DNA from 2 places in the Pedobacter cryoconitis genome. Region 2 is predicted to be linked to the other one. Evidence: riboswitches for the same ligand, from Rfam matches in the RefSeq annotation. Region 2 holds a riboswitch; the other holds the start of a gene.

Region 1 (5,164 bases), 1.3 Mb from region 2:
GTTATGAATAAGTTTGGAAGTGCTGCGGCTAGCGGTAGCCTTTTTGTTTTCTTCCAATTTCTCCAATGCAATTGCATCCGGGTTTTCAGAAGCCAATGCTTTCAATACCACTACTTCATCAATCTTTTGTTTAGCAAAAGCTAACCACTGCTTAATTTCAGGAGTTAAGGTTTTATCGTTGGTTTCTAAATCCAAATCACAAGGTGAATGTAATAATGAGCAAGAAGGTGCAATCAATACGCGGTCGCTTCCTAATTGAGCTACCGCTTTTTTTATGATCGATAAGGACTGCTCAAAATCATTTTTCCAGACATTTCTTCCATCGACTACGCCCAAAGATAAAATTAATTGTCCAGGGATAGCAGTGAGCACCTCATCCAGCTGTTCTGGATTACGCACTAGATCAATATGCAATGCATGAACAGGCAATGATGCTGCTAAAACCAAATTATCTTTTAAACCTTCAAAATAAGTAGCTACCAGGATTTTTAGCAGTGGAAATTTCTTTTTCAGCTCAACGTAAACATACTGGTAAGCTTCTTTCGCCTGAGCATTAATATCTAAAGCAAGAAATGGCTCATCAAACTGTATCCATTCCGCGCCATGCGCTTTTAACTCTGTTAAAATCTCTACATAAACTGGAAGCAAACGTTTCACCAAATCCAATTTATCAAAGCCTTCCTCCTTTTCTTTGCCCAATAACAAATAAGAAACTGGTCCAATGATTACAGGTTTACTATTGATCCCTAACCGCTTTGCACTTACAAACTCGTTAACGATTTTATTAGAGAATAATTTGAACTCCTGATTTTTATAAAATTCAGGAACGATATAATGGTAATTTGTATCTAACCATTTTGTCATCTCCATCGCTGTAATGTCCAATCCTTCCTTCTGATATCCCCTTGCCATAGCAAAATACAAATCCATTTCATTGTTGGATTTTAGCGCTACCTGGTTATAGCGTTTTGGGATAGCACCTACTGTTAAGGACATATCCAGGATCTGATCATAATACGAAAAATCGTTAGAAGGGATCAGATCTATTCCTGCTTCCTGCTGTAATTTCCAGTTGTGCTCGGATATATTTTTGCCTTTACTTAATAATTCGGTTAAGGAAATCTTGCCTGACCAATATTGTTCACAGGCTTTTTTTAGTTCTCTGTTGCTACCAATTCGTGGGTAGCCAAGGTTGTGCGTTTGCATCTTTGTTCAACTTTTTAAATGGTTAATAATCATTGTAAAAAAATTTCCCGGTTATTGCTTAATATCCGGCGTTTTATTCGCTACAATCAGTTTTTAATTCCTAACAAATGTATATATGAAGATTTTAAAACTACACAAAACGCAATAAATAAGGATAAATAACTTTTTAACGATCAATCATAAGCATATTATGCTTTTAAGTGATTATTTTTGATATCACTAAGGGAAATTATTCTATGGAAGAACTGGACGGCACAGATTTATTACTATTAAAGATATTAGGTAACAATTCAAATTACACAATAAAAGAGCTTGCTGCCAAAGTAAGTTTATCACCATCTCCTGTTTTTGAGCGCGTGAAAAGGTTGGAAAGTAATGGATATATTAAGAAGTATATTGCGATACTTGACCCCGAAAAATTTAACCAGGGATTTATTGTTTTTTGCAATATCAAGCTTAAACAACATGATAGAAAAATAGGCCATCAGTTTGTAGAAGATATTTTAAAGATCGATGAAGTTGTGGAATGCTATAATATTTCGGGGGATTTTGATTTTATCTTAAAGGTTTATGCCAGGGATATGAAACATTACCAGGATTTTGTTTTCAACAAATTGGGGTCTGTTAAAAGTATAGGAAGTACACACAGTACTTTTGCAATGGCAGAAATAAAAAACTCGTATAACATTAGTTTTTAAAAATTAACCCGGGTCCAAAGCCGGGTTAATTAAAAATTTACTGGATTAAAACAGGCTTATTATCCTCATCAATCGCTACTAATGTAAAAGCACCGCAGACAACTTTCTCCCTGAACTCTTCCCTCATTTTTTCTAAATAAACTTCTACTTGAATGGTGATACTGGTATTGCCAATATACTGCACCCGGCCGACCAATTCAACCATGGAACCAGCAGGAATAGGCTTTTTAAAATCTATCTGACCACTGCTTACCAGTACAAAACTCTTCCTGCAAAACCGGGTAGCAGTCATAAATGCCGTTTCGGTCATCATCATTAATATTCTTCCGCCGAACATCGTATTGTGATGATTGGTCGTATCAGGAAATACCACTTTAAAAACATGCGTTTCCGATTGATCGATTTTTTCTTCTGTTGTCATGTATAACCAAGTTTATTTAAAACAGGAAGTTGGAATTTAAGATTGTTTGTTTGCATTGTCAGTTTTTTTAGAAAAATTAGCTTCGGTTAAAATGTTCTTAGATTTTTAATACAATGCTGCTGACGGGAAGATTTCAAAAAAAAAGGAGGAATAAAAATACACGGCAATACCAGCACCTGAATACCAGGGACGTATTTTTTCATGTATGAATAAACATCTTTCAGACTAAAGGCTTCGAATCGCGAAAGCATTGTCCATTCGGAATAGGCAGGTCTCCTGACTTGTAACGATTTTCATCATTCTATGGGTAGAACAGTGGATATTTTTTAAATGAAAACCTTTTTTAGTTACTTACAGTTGCGCGACAGTTCGTGATTTACACACGATTCCCTATTAATCTACAATTAAGTATAACCATTTCCGTTTGATGTAACATGCAAAGAACAGTTTTGCAATGTAGAAAATAAAACCAGCTAAAATTAGCTTAACACCGTTAATTGTTCACTTTAATTTTACCCAATTTATAGATTACATTTTTTTAAGCACACCTACAGCATTTAAACGCAATTGACCTATTCTTAAAAGACTTGAATCAATACTGCTGCTACAAGCTCTAAGAATATCTCTTTAATGAATGTTGGCTAGCAAGGATGTGATAACATCAACTCTTATTGTTATAGACAGGATATTAAGTTCATGTTTTGTTTGAAATAAATTCCGGATATTCAGCAAAAAACAGTGTATGCTTGAACAATTAAAGAGAAAATTCCGGATGAGCGATAGTCAGTTTGCCGGATTTTCGGGTTGTCTTAAAAAACTGAAAGTCCCGGCAAAAACAACCTTGCTTGAAGAAGGCGAACTTGCAAAAAAGATATTCTTTATTGAGAAAGGCTGTATTCGTGTCTGGTTTAATAATGATGGCAAGGATCTCACCACGCAATTCTTTTTTGAAAATGAGACGGTGGCTTCCATAGAAAGCCTGAAAAAAGGAATACCAAGTATGCTCAACATAGAAACTATTGAGCCGTGCATACTCTGGTATATCAGTAAACAGGATCTGGAAAAAATACTGTCAGAACTGGAAAACGTACAAGAATTGAAAAACGAATTTATCAATAGCTTATTCGACCGGATGTTTCACTACATGAACCATTTTTTTTCTTTTCTCAGAGATTCTCCGTTAAAACGATACCAGGCATTGATGCAGGAAAAGCCAATGATCATTCAGCGGGTACCTCAGCATTATATAGCATCCTATTTAGGCGTAAGTTCCGTTCATCTCAGCCGTATTAAAAGCCAGCTTATCAAAGAGAAGTCCTGATTTCATTTGATAACAAATGTTATCGCGGACTGAGTAGTGCAGCCGTAAATTTGCTGTATAAATTGATAAACTATGAAAGCAGCAATAATATATCAGGCAGGAGAAATACCTCAATATGCAGAAATACCTGAACCAGTGGTTCAGCACGATCATGAAATTTTAGTGCAGGTAAAAGCCGTATCTATCAAAAACCTGGATAAATTAAAAGCCAGTGGCAAGCATTATTCTTCAGAAAAAACAGCTAAGATACAAATAGTAGGTACCGACGGAGTTGGAACCTTACCAAACGGACAGCGCGTTTATGGTGTTGGTACTTCTGGTACGATGGCAGAACAAGCAACATTTTTAAAAGAATGGTCTTCACCTGTACCCGATGGATTGGATGACGCTACTGCCGCAGCAATGCCAAATGCAGCTATGGGTTCAGCTTTGGCATTGCGTTTCCGTGCCGGATTACAGCCTGGGGAAACAGTTTTAATCAATGGTGCGACTGGTTTTACTGGTAAAATGGCCATTCAGCTTGCAAAATATTATGGCGCAGGAAAGATCATTGTAACCGGAAGAAATGAGGAAATATTGAAGACTTTACCTGCCCTTGGAGCAGATCAGATCATCTCCCTGAATCAGGACGATGTTTCTTTTGTTGACCAGTTAAAAAAGATACACGCAATAACACCTATTAACGTCGTTATCGACTATTTGTGGGGACATTCCGCAGAACTGATTCTCTCTTCCTTAAAAGGCAACGGAACTTTCTCTGCCCGTACCAGATATGTATCTATAGGCTCGATGTCGGGAGACACCATCAATTTATCCTCACAAATACTTCGCAGCATTGACCTCCAGCTTTCCGGCTCCGGTTTGGGAAGCTGGACAAAAGAAGAGGTCGGCTTGCTTTTTCAAGAGATTCTTCCGGAAATGTTTCGCCTTGCAGCAAATCAGCAACTAAAAATGGAGGTAACCACAGTTCCGATTCATGATATTGAAAAAGTCTGGGGCAGCAAAATCACAGATGGGAAAAGACTTGTAGTAATTATTTAAGGGCTTTTTTAAATGCACATTAAGAATAAGAGGGAGGTTACCCCCTCTTATTTACGTTTAAAGCCTTTCTATTACCTGAACAGGGAGCGCAGTAAATCCTGCAATTTTATCAATATCAAATTTTTCCTCTTTCATTTTTCTTGCGATGGCAACGGCAGTTTCATACTTCCCTTTTTCCATTCCTATTTCTAATCCTTCCTCTTTACCTTCCTCTCTTCCCATTTTTATCCCTTCCTCCTTCCCCTCTTCTTTCCCTTGTTTTATCCCTTGTATTACCCCTTGTATTACCCCTTGTTTTATCCCTTTCTCTCTCCCTTCTTCTTCTGCTCTTTCTTTTAAACATTCAAACAGGCCTTCTTCATCTTCTTCTTTCTGTAAAGCCGATATATATAAAAGTTCTTGTTCTGGCGATAGTCTACTCATTTCGGCGATTTTAAATATTTTTTGAAATATACGTTTATCCAGATACTTAGGAAT
Region 2 (5,164 bases):
ATCCGTGATGCGGGGAATTTCAGAGGACTTACCGAAAAACATATCCGTATCGCCACTTTAAGTCAAAATAAAAATCAATTGCTGATTAATGCTTTAGCTGAATGGAAAACTATATAATCATTGTAATTCCCTTGCTTGCAGGTTATCTGCTGGATTTACTCTTTGGTGATCCCGAAGGTTTACCACATCCAGTCCGGTTTTTTGGCAGTCTGATCAATTTGGGTGAAAAGTACCTGAATCAGGGGAAATTCAGATTTCTTAAAGGAATGATCATGGTGCTGATCTTATGTTCCGGAACATTTTTAGTTTTTTACGGAGCGATCCATTTTATGCTGAGCCACAGTGTGCCTGTATATTTTCTTTTTGCCACTGCTTTTGTCTATTACGCTCTGGCTAATAAAGGACTGATTACCGAAGGGAAACAAGTTTTTGATACTTTGAAATATAAAGGGCTCGAAGCCGGGCGCAAACGCTTATCCCGTATCGTAGGGCGTGATACATCCAATCTTGACGAACAACAGATCCGTGTTGCCGTTTTTGAAACTATGTCAGAAAACCTGAGCGATGGCGTAATTGCACCGCTGTTTTTCTACTTTATAGCTGGTATCCCTGGTATGCTTACTTATAAAATGATTAATACATTGGATTCCATGATCGGTTATCGCAATGACAGGTATGAATATTTTGGGAAATTCGCAGCGCGTCTGGATGACGTTGCCAACTTTATTCCGGCAAGAATAACAACCGTATTAATGCTGCTAGTAACTTTTAGTATGCGGGGCTGGCAATTCGTAATGAAATATGGGCATCAGCATCAAAGCCCGAATGCTGGTTATCCTGAAGCGGCACTCGCCGGTATACTGGATGTTCAATTTGGGGGGCCGAATGTTTACCATGGGATTTTGGTTGACAAACCACTTATCGGTAGCAACAGCCGTGAAATTAAACACGAAGAATTCAAAATAGTGAGCAGTATCAATCAGGGGGTTTGCCTGCTCATGGTGCTATCCATCAGCATCTATTTCTTTCAGCTCTAAACACTCCATGACCAGTCCAGTACAAAAATATATCATTAGCGGAGGCCCCGGCTCAGGTAAAACAACCCTGATTAACGGATTGCAGCAACAAGGTTATTTTTGTGCTGAAGAAATATCCAGAAAGATGATCATTCAGGAGGCCGCAAAAGGATCATGTTGTTTGCCCTGGATAGATATTTCCTGTTTTTCAGCTAAAGTTTTTCGGGAAATGATCCTTTCCTGGAATCAGGCACCTGCAGATCGTATTGTTTTCTTTGACCGTGCTATTCCTGATATTATTGCTTACCTGAATGTAGCTGAAGTCGCTGTTTCGGAAGAATATTATACTGCTTTAGCGCTTTACCCTTATCACAAGCAGGTTTTTATACTCCCACCATGGGAAGCTATTTATGTAAATGACAGTGAACGCTGGCAAACCTATGAAGAGGCAGTGCTCCTGAACGAAGCCATCAGTAAGGCTTATACTGCCTGCGGATTCGAGCTGATTGATGTTCCCAAAAACTCGCCGGCAGCGCGCATTGCATTTATCCTCGATTTTATCTAGGTTTGCAGTCTTAAGGCTGCATTTTAGGGAAGCATCTGTTTTAAGCGCATTAAAAATTGAACAAGTGCCCGTAAAATGCTTTAAGGGAATCCCGGCGTAAATCCGGAACAGTCTCCGCTGCTGTAAACCTCGTTATTGAACTGCTGTTAAAACCACTTTCGCAAAGAAGGGAAGGTCGCAGTTTGAGGAAGTCAGAAGACCTGCCTTAGGAATAGTTATTAAATGCTTTCGGAAGAAAGGCTAAACTTTATGATGAAAAAAACAAATTATTCATCATTCAGGGGAATATTCTCCTGTCTGATCGTTTCTCTGTTGCTGATTACCTCCTGCAAGCAGAACCAGTCTGGCCAAAAACATACCTCCGCAAAGACCGGCAGTGCGGCAATCAAATACGCCAAAGGCTTTAATATCGATTATTATGAGGACTATAAAGTGGTCAGTATTTATTCCAGTATGGGCGCACATGCAGACACCGTTCAATATGTTTTATTAGCGAAAGGGGCAAAGGCTCCGGAAGGCTATAAAAAAGCACAGTTGATACAAATTCCTGTCCAAAGCCTAATAGCCATGTCATCTATGCACATCGCATTAGCTGATTTTGCAGGTTCAGCAGATGCAATAACAGGTTTGGGGAGCTTAAAATATGTAAGTTCTGAAACCGTAAGAAAAAACATAACTGCGGGTAAAGTCAAAGAAGTTGGTATAGACGGAACCATGAATGATGAAATGCTGATCAGTATGAAACCAGGTCTGGTGATGGTGATGGGAAGCCCTGATGCTAAATTCAGTAAATACGAAACGCTGACCGGTGCGGGTGTACCTGTAATGCTCAATTCTGAATGGCTGGAAACTACGCCGCTTGGCCGTGCAGAATGGGTTAAGTTAATGGCCGCATTGATGGATAAGGAAGACTACGTTAATACTAAATTTGATGCAGTAGAAAAAGAATATAACCGCCTGGCAGCCATAGGGAAAAAAGCGGTAACTAAGCCTACGCTGGTTTGTGGGATGCCTTATAAAGGAACATGGTATGTACCGGATGGTGACAGTTACATGGTTCAGTTTCTGAAGGATGCCGGCACAAATTATAAATGGGCAGATGTTCATGGAAAAGGTAGTTTGCCACTTAATTTTGAAACTGTTGCCCCAGTTGCCCTAAAGGCAGATTTCTGGTTGAATGTAGGAACCGTAGATAGTAAAAATGAGATCAAAGCAATAGACAATCGTTATGCTGATTTTAAACCATTTAAAGAAAACCACATTTTTAACTTTAATAAAAAGGTAAATGATATTGGTTCCAATGATTATTGGGAATCCGGAGCTGTTAACCCACAGCTAATCTTAAGCGACTTAATCAAGATCTTTCATCCCGAATTACTACCGGATTACCAGCTCGTTTATTACAAGCAATTGAATTAATCCTAAGAAATTGAACAAAATAAAAGTTTTAGTATTGCTCGCCATATTAGTGGTGGCTTTCTTGCTTGATGTAGCCCTTGGTTCCGTCCATATCCCTTTGAAAGACGTAGTCAAGGTCTTATTTAGCGCTGATTCAGGAAATGATACCTGGGTTTATATCATTGAAAAAATCAGGTTACCTAAAGCCCTGACAGCTGTTATTGTGGGCTGCGGCTTATCTGTCAGCGGTTTACAGATGCAAACACTTTTCCGCAACCCACTTGCAGGGCCTTCAGTTTTAGGAATAACTGCTGGTGCTAGTTTAGGGGTAGCCCTGGTCATGCTGTCTGCCGGGAGTATTACCAGTTTATACACCATTAAAGAATTGGGCATTTCGGGAAGCTGGTTAATTATTGTGGCTTCTTCTTTAGGAGCAGCATTGATCATGATTTTGATCGTGTCCATTTCCTCTTCTTTAAAAGATAACGTTATTGTATTGATCGTTGGCGTGATGATTGGGAATATCACACTTTCAGTAATTAGTATCTGGCAGTATTTTAGCTCACCTGAGCTGATTAAAGATTATTTGCTCTGGACATTTGGTTCTTTGGGCGGGGTAACCGGCGGGCAACTGTTAATTTTAGCCATTGTCGTATTTGCGGGCTTATTAATTTCATTCCTGTCTTCAAAATTGCTGGACGCTTTACTCCTGGGCGACAATTACGCCAGAAGCATGGGGTTGACTGTAAAGCGTGCACGAATTCTGATTATTGGCAGTACAAGCATTTTAGCAGGAGGGATTACTGCCTTTTGCGGTCCAATCGGTTTTATAGGGATAGCTGTGCCGCATTTAGCAAGAGCTTTATTCCATACTTCAAGCCACCGTATTTTAATTCCTGCTTGTTGTCTGATTGGAACAGTCTTAATGCTGATTTGTGATCTGGTTGCACAATTGCCAGGAAGTCAGACTGTTTTGCCAATCAATGTGATTACTGCACTGGTAGGGTCACCTGTTGTGATCTGGATTATTGCCGGGCCAACTAAATTAAGAGGATTCTAATGGAAGCGCAAACCTCATTATTACAGACCTCAGCATTGGCCATAGGTTATAAAACAGGAAAGGGGAAATCCAAAGTGATTGCCGGCCCTTTAAATTTAGAACTTCATGCCGGGCAGCTGGTTTGTCTGCTAGGTCCGAATGGTTGCGGTAAATCTACGCTGCTCAGAACTATTTCTGGATTACAACAGCCGCTGAAAGGTGAAATTATACTGGACGGTGCAGTGCTGAACAAGCTTAAACCAGCGCAGGTTGCAAAAAAAATAAGCCTGGTACTCACTGATAAGGTCAGCGCTGGTAACCTGGATGTTTATTCGCTCATTTCATTGGGCCGCTATCCTTACTCAGGGTGGCTGGGCATATTGACTGAACAAGACAAACATATTATTGAACAGGCTATAAAGGCTACAGATACCGGAGCTTTTATAGGCAGAAAAATGGATAGTCTGAGCGACGGGGAGTGTCAGAAAGTGATGTTGGCCAGGGCAATGGCACAAGATACCCCGCTGATTATTTTAGATGAGCCTACTGCTCACCTTGATTTGCCTAGCCGGATACAACTCATGCGTTTATTGCATCAGCTCGCTAAAGAAACTAATAAAGCGATTTTACTTTCTACACATGAACTTGATTTGGCACTGCAGGTTGCTGACCAGATCTGGCTGATGCGCAATGGTGGACAGCTGGATGCCGGATTGCCAGAAGAGCTGGTCTTAAATGGGGCTTTTCAACATGCATTTGAGAAAGATGGAATTGTCTTTGATGCGGCGAGTGGCACCTTTAATATTCATTATTCAGGGAAACGCGATATCAAAGTGACAGGAGAGGGCGTTGCTGCTTTCTGGACTAAAAAGGCCTTGGTCAGAAATGGCTTTAGTATATCCTCAGCAACAACTCATACTTTAAAATCAGCAACAACTCATACTTTAAAAGTTTCTGTGAGCGGAGAAGGGCCGGATACACTTTGGACTGTACAAAAGAATAATGAATCAGCTACCTATACTTCCTTGCGTGGATTTCTCCAGGCACTTTAATATTCCGATCATCTGAGCTATTACAACACAAACACACCAATACTAATTTATATGAATAAAAATTTACCTTTATTATTTAAAAACCTGCTTATAG

What was found. A riboswitch is a leader RNA that binds a small molecule or an ion and turns the genes downstream of it on or off. The one in region 2 is predicted to bind cobalamin.
Region 1: linked by a shared signal. The riboswitch ahead of AY601_RS09350 (acyl-CoA thioesterase) and the one ahead of AY601_RS03895 (ABC transporter substrate-binding protein) in region 2 are both predicted to bind cobalamin.

Annotation. Positions count from the first base shown of each region.
Region 1 is NZ_CP014504.1:2,176,338-2,181,501, forward strand. It holds gene metE (5-methyltetrahydropteroyltriglutamate--homocysteine S-methyltransferase) at 1-1,206, opposite strand, end outside; gene AY601_RS09345 (Lrp/AsnC family transcriptional regulator) at 1,443-1,904, shown strand; gene AY601_RS09350 (acyl-CoA thioesterase) at 1,942-2,325, opposite strand; cobalamin riboswitch at 2,574-2,759, opposite strand; gene AY601_RS09355 (Crp/Fnr family transcriptional regulator) at 3,068-3,646, shown strand; gene AY601_RS09360 (quinone oxidoreductase family protein) at 3,719-4,687, shown strand; gene AY601_RS09365 (Rpn family recombination-promoting nuclease/putative transposase) at 4,745-5,164, opposite strand, start outside.
Region 2 is NZ_CP014504.1:916,110-921,273, forward strand. It holds gene AY601_RS03880 (pyridoxal phosphate-dependent aminotransferase) at 1-117, shown strand, start outside; gene cbiB (adenosylcobinamide-phosphate synthase CbiB) at 102-1,037, shown strand; gene AY601_RS03890 (AAA family ATPase) at 1,045-1,581, shown strand; cobalamin riboswitch at 1,627-1,804, shown strand; gene AY601_RS03895 (ABC transporter substrate-binding protein) at 1,831-3,000, shown strand; gene AY601_RS03900 (iron ABC transporter permease) at 3,011-4,039, shown strand; gene AY601_RS03905 (ABC transporter ATP-binding protein) at 4,039-5,070, shown strand; gene AY601_RS03910 (TonB-dependent receptor) at 5,122-5,164, shown strand, end outside.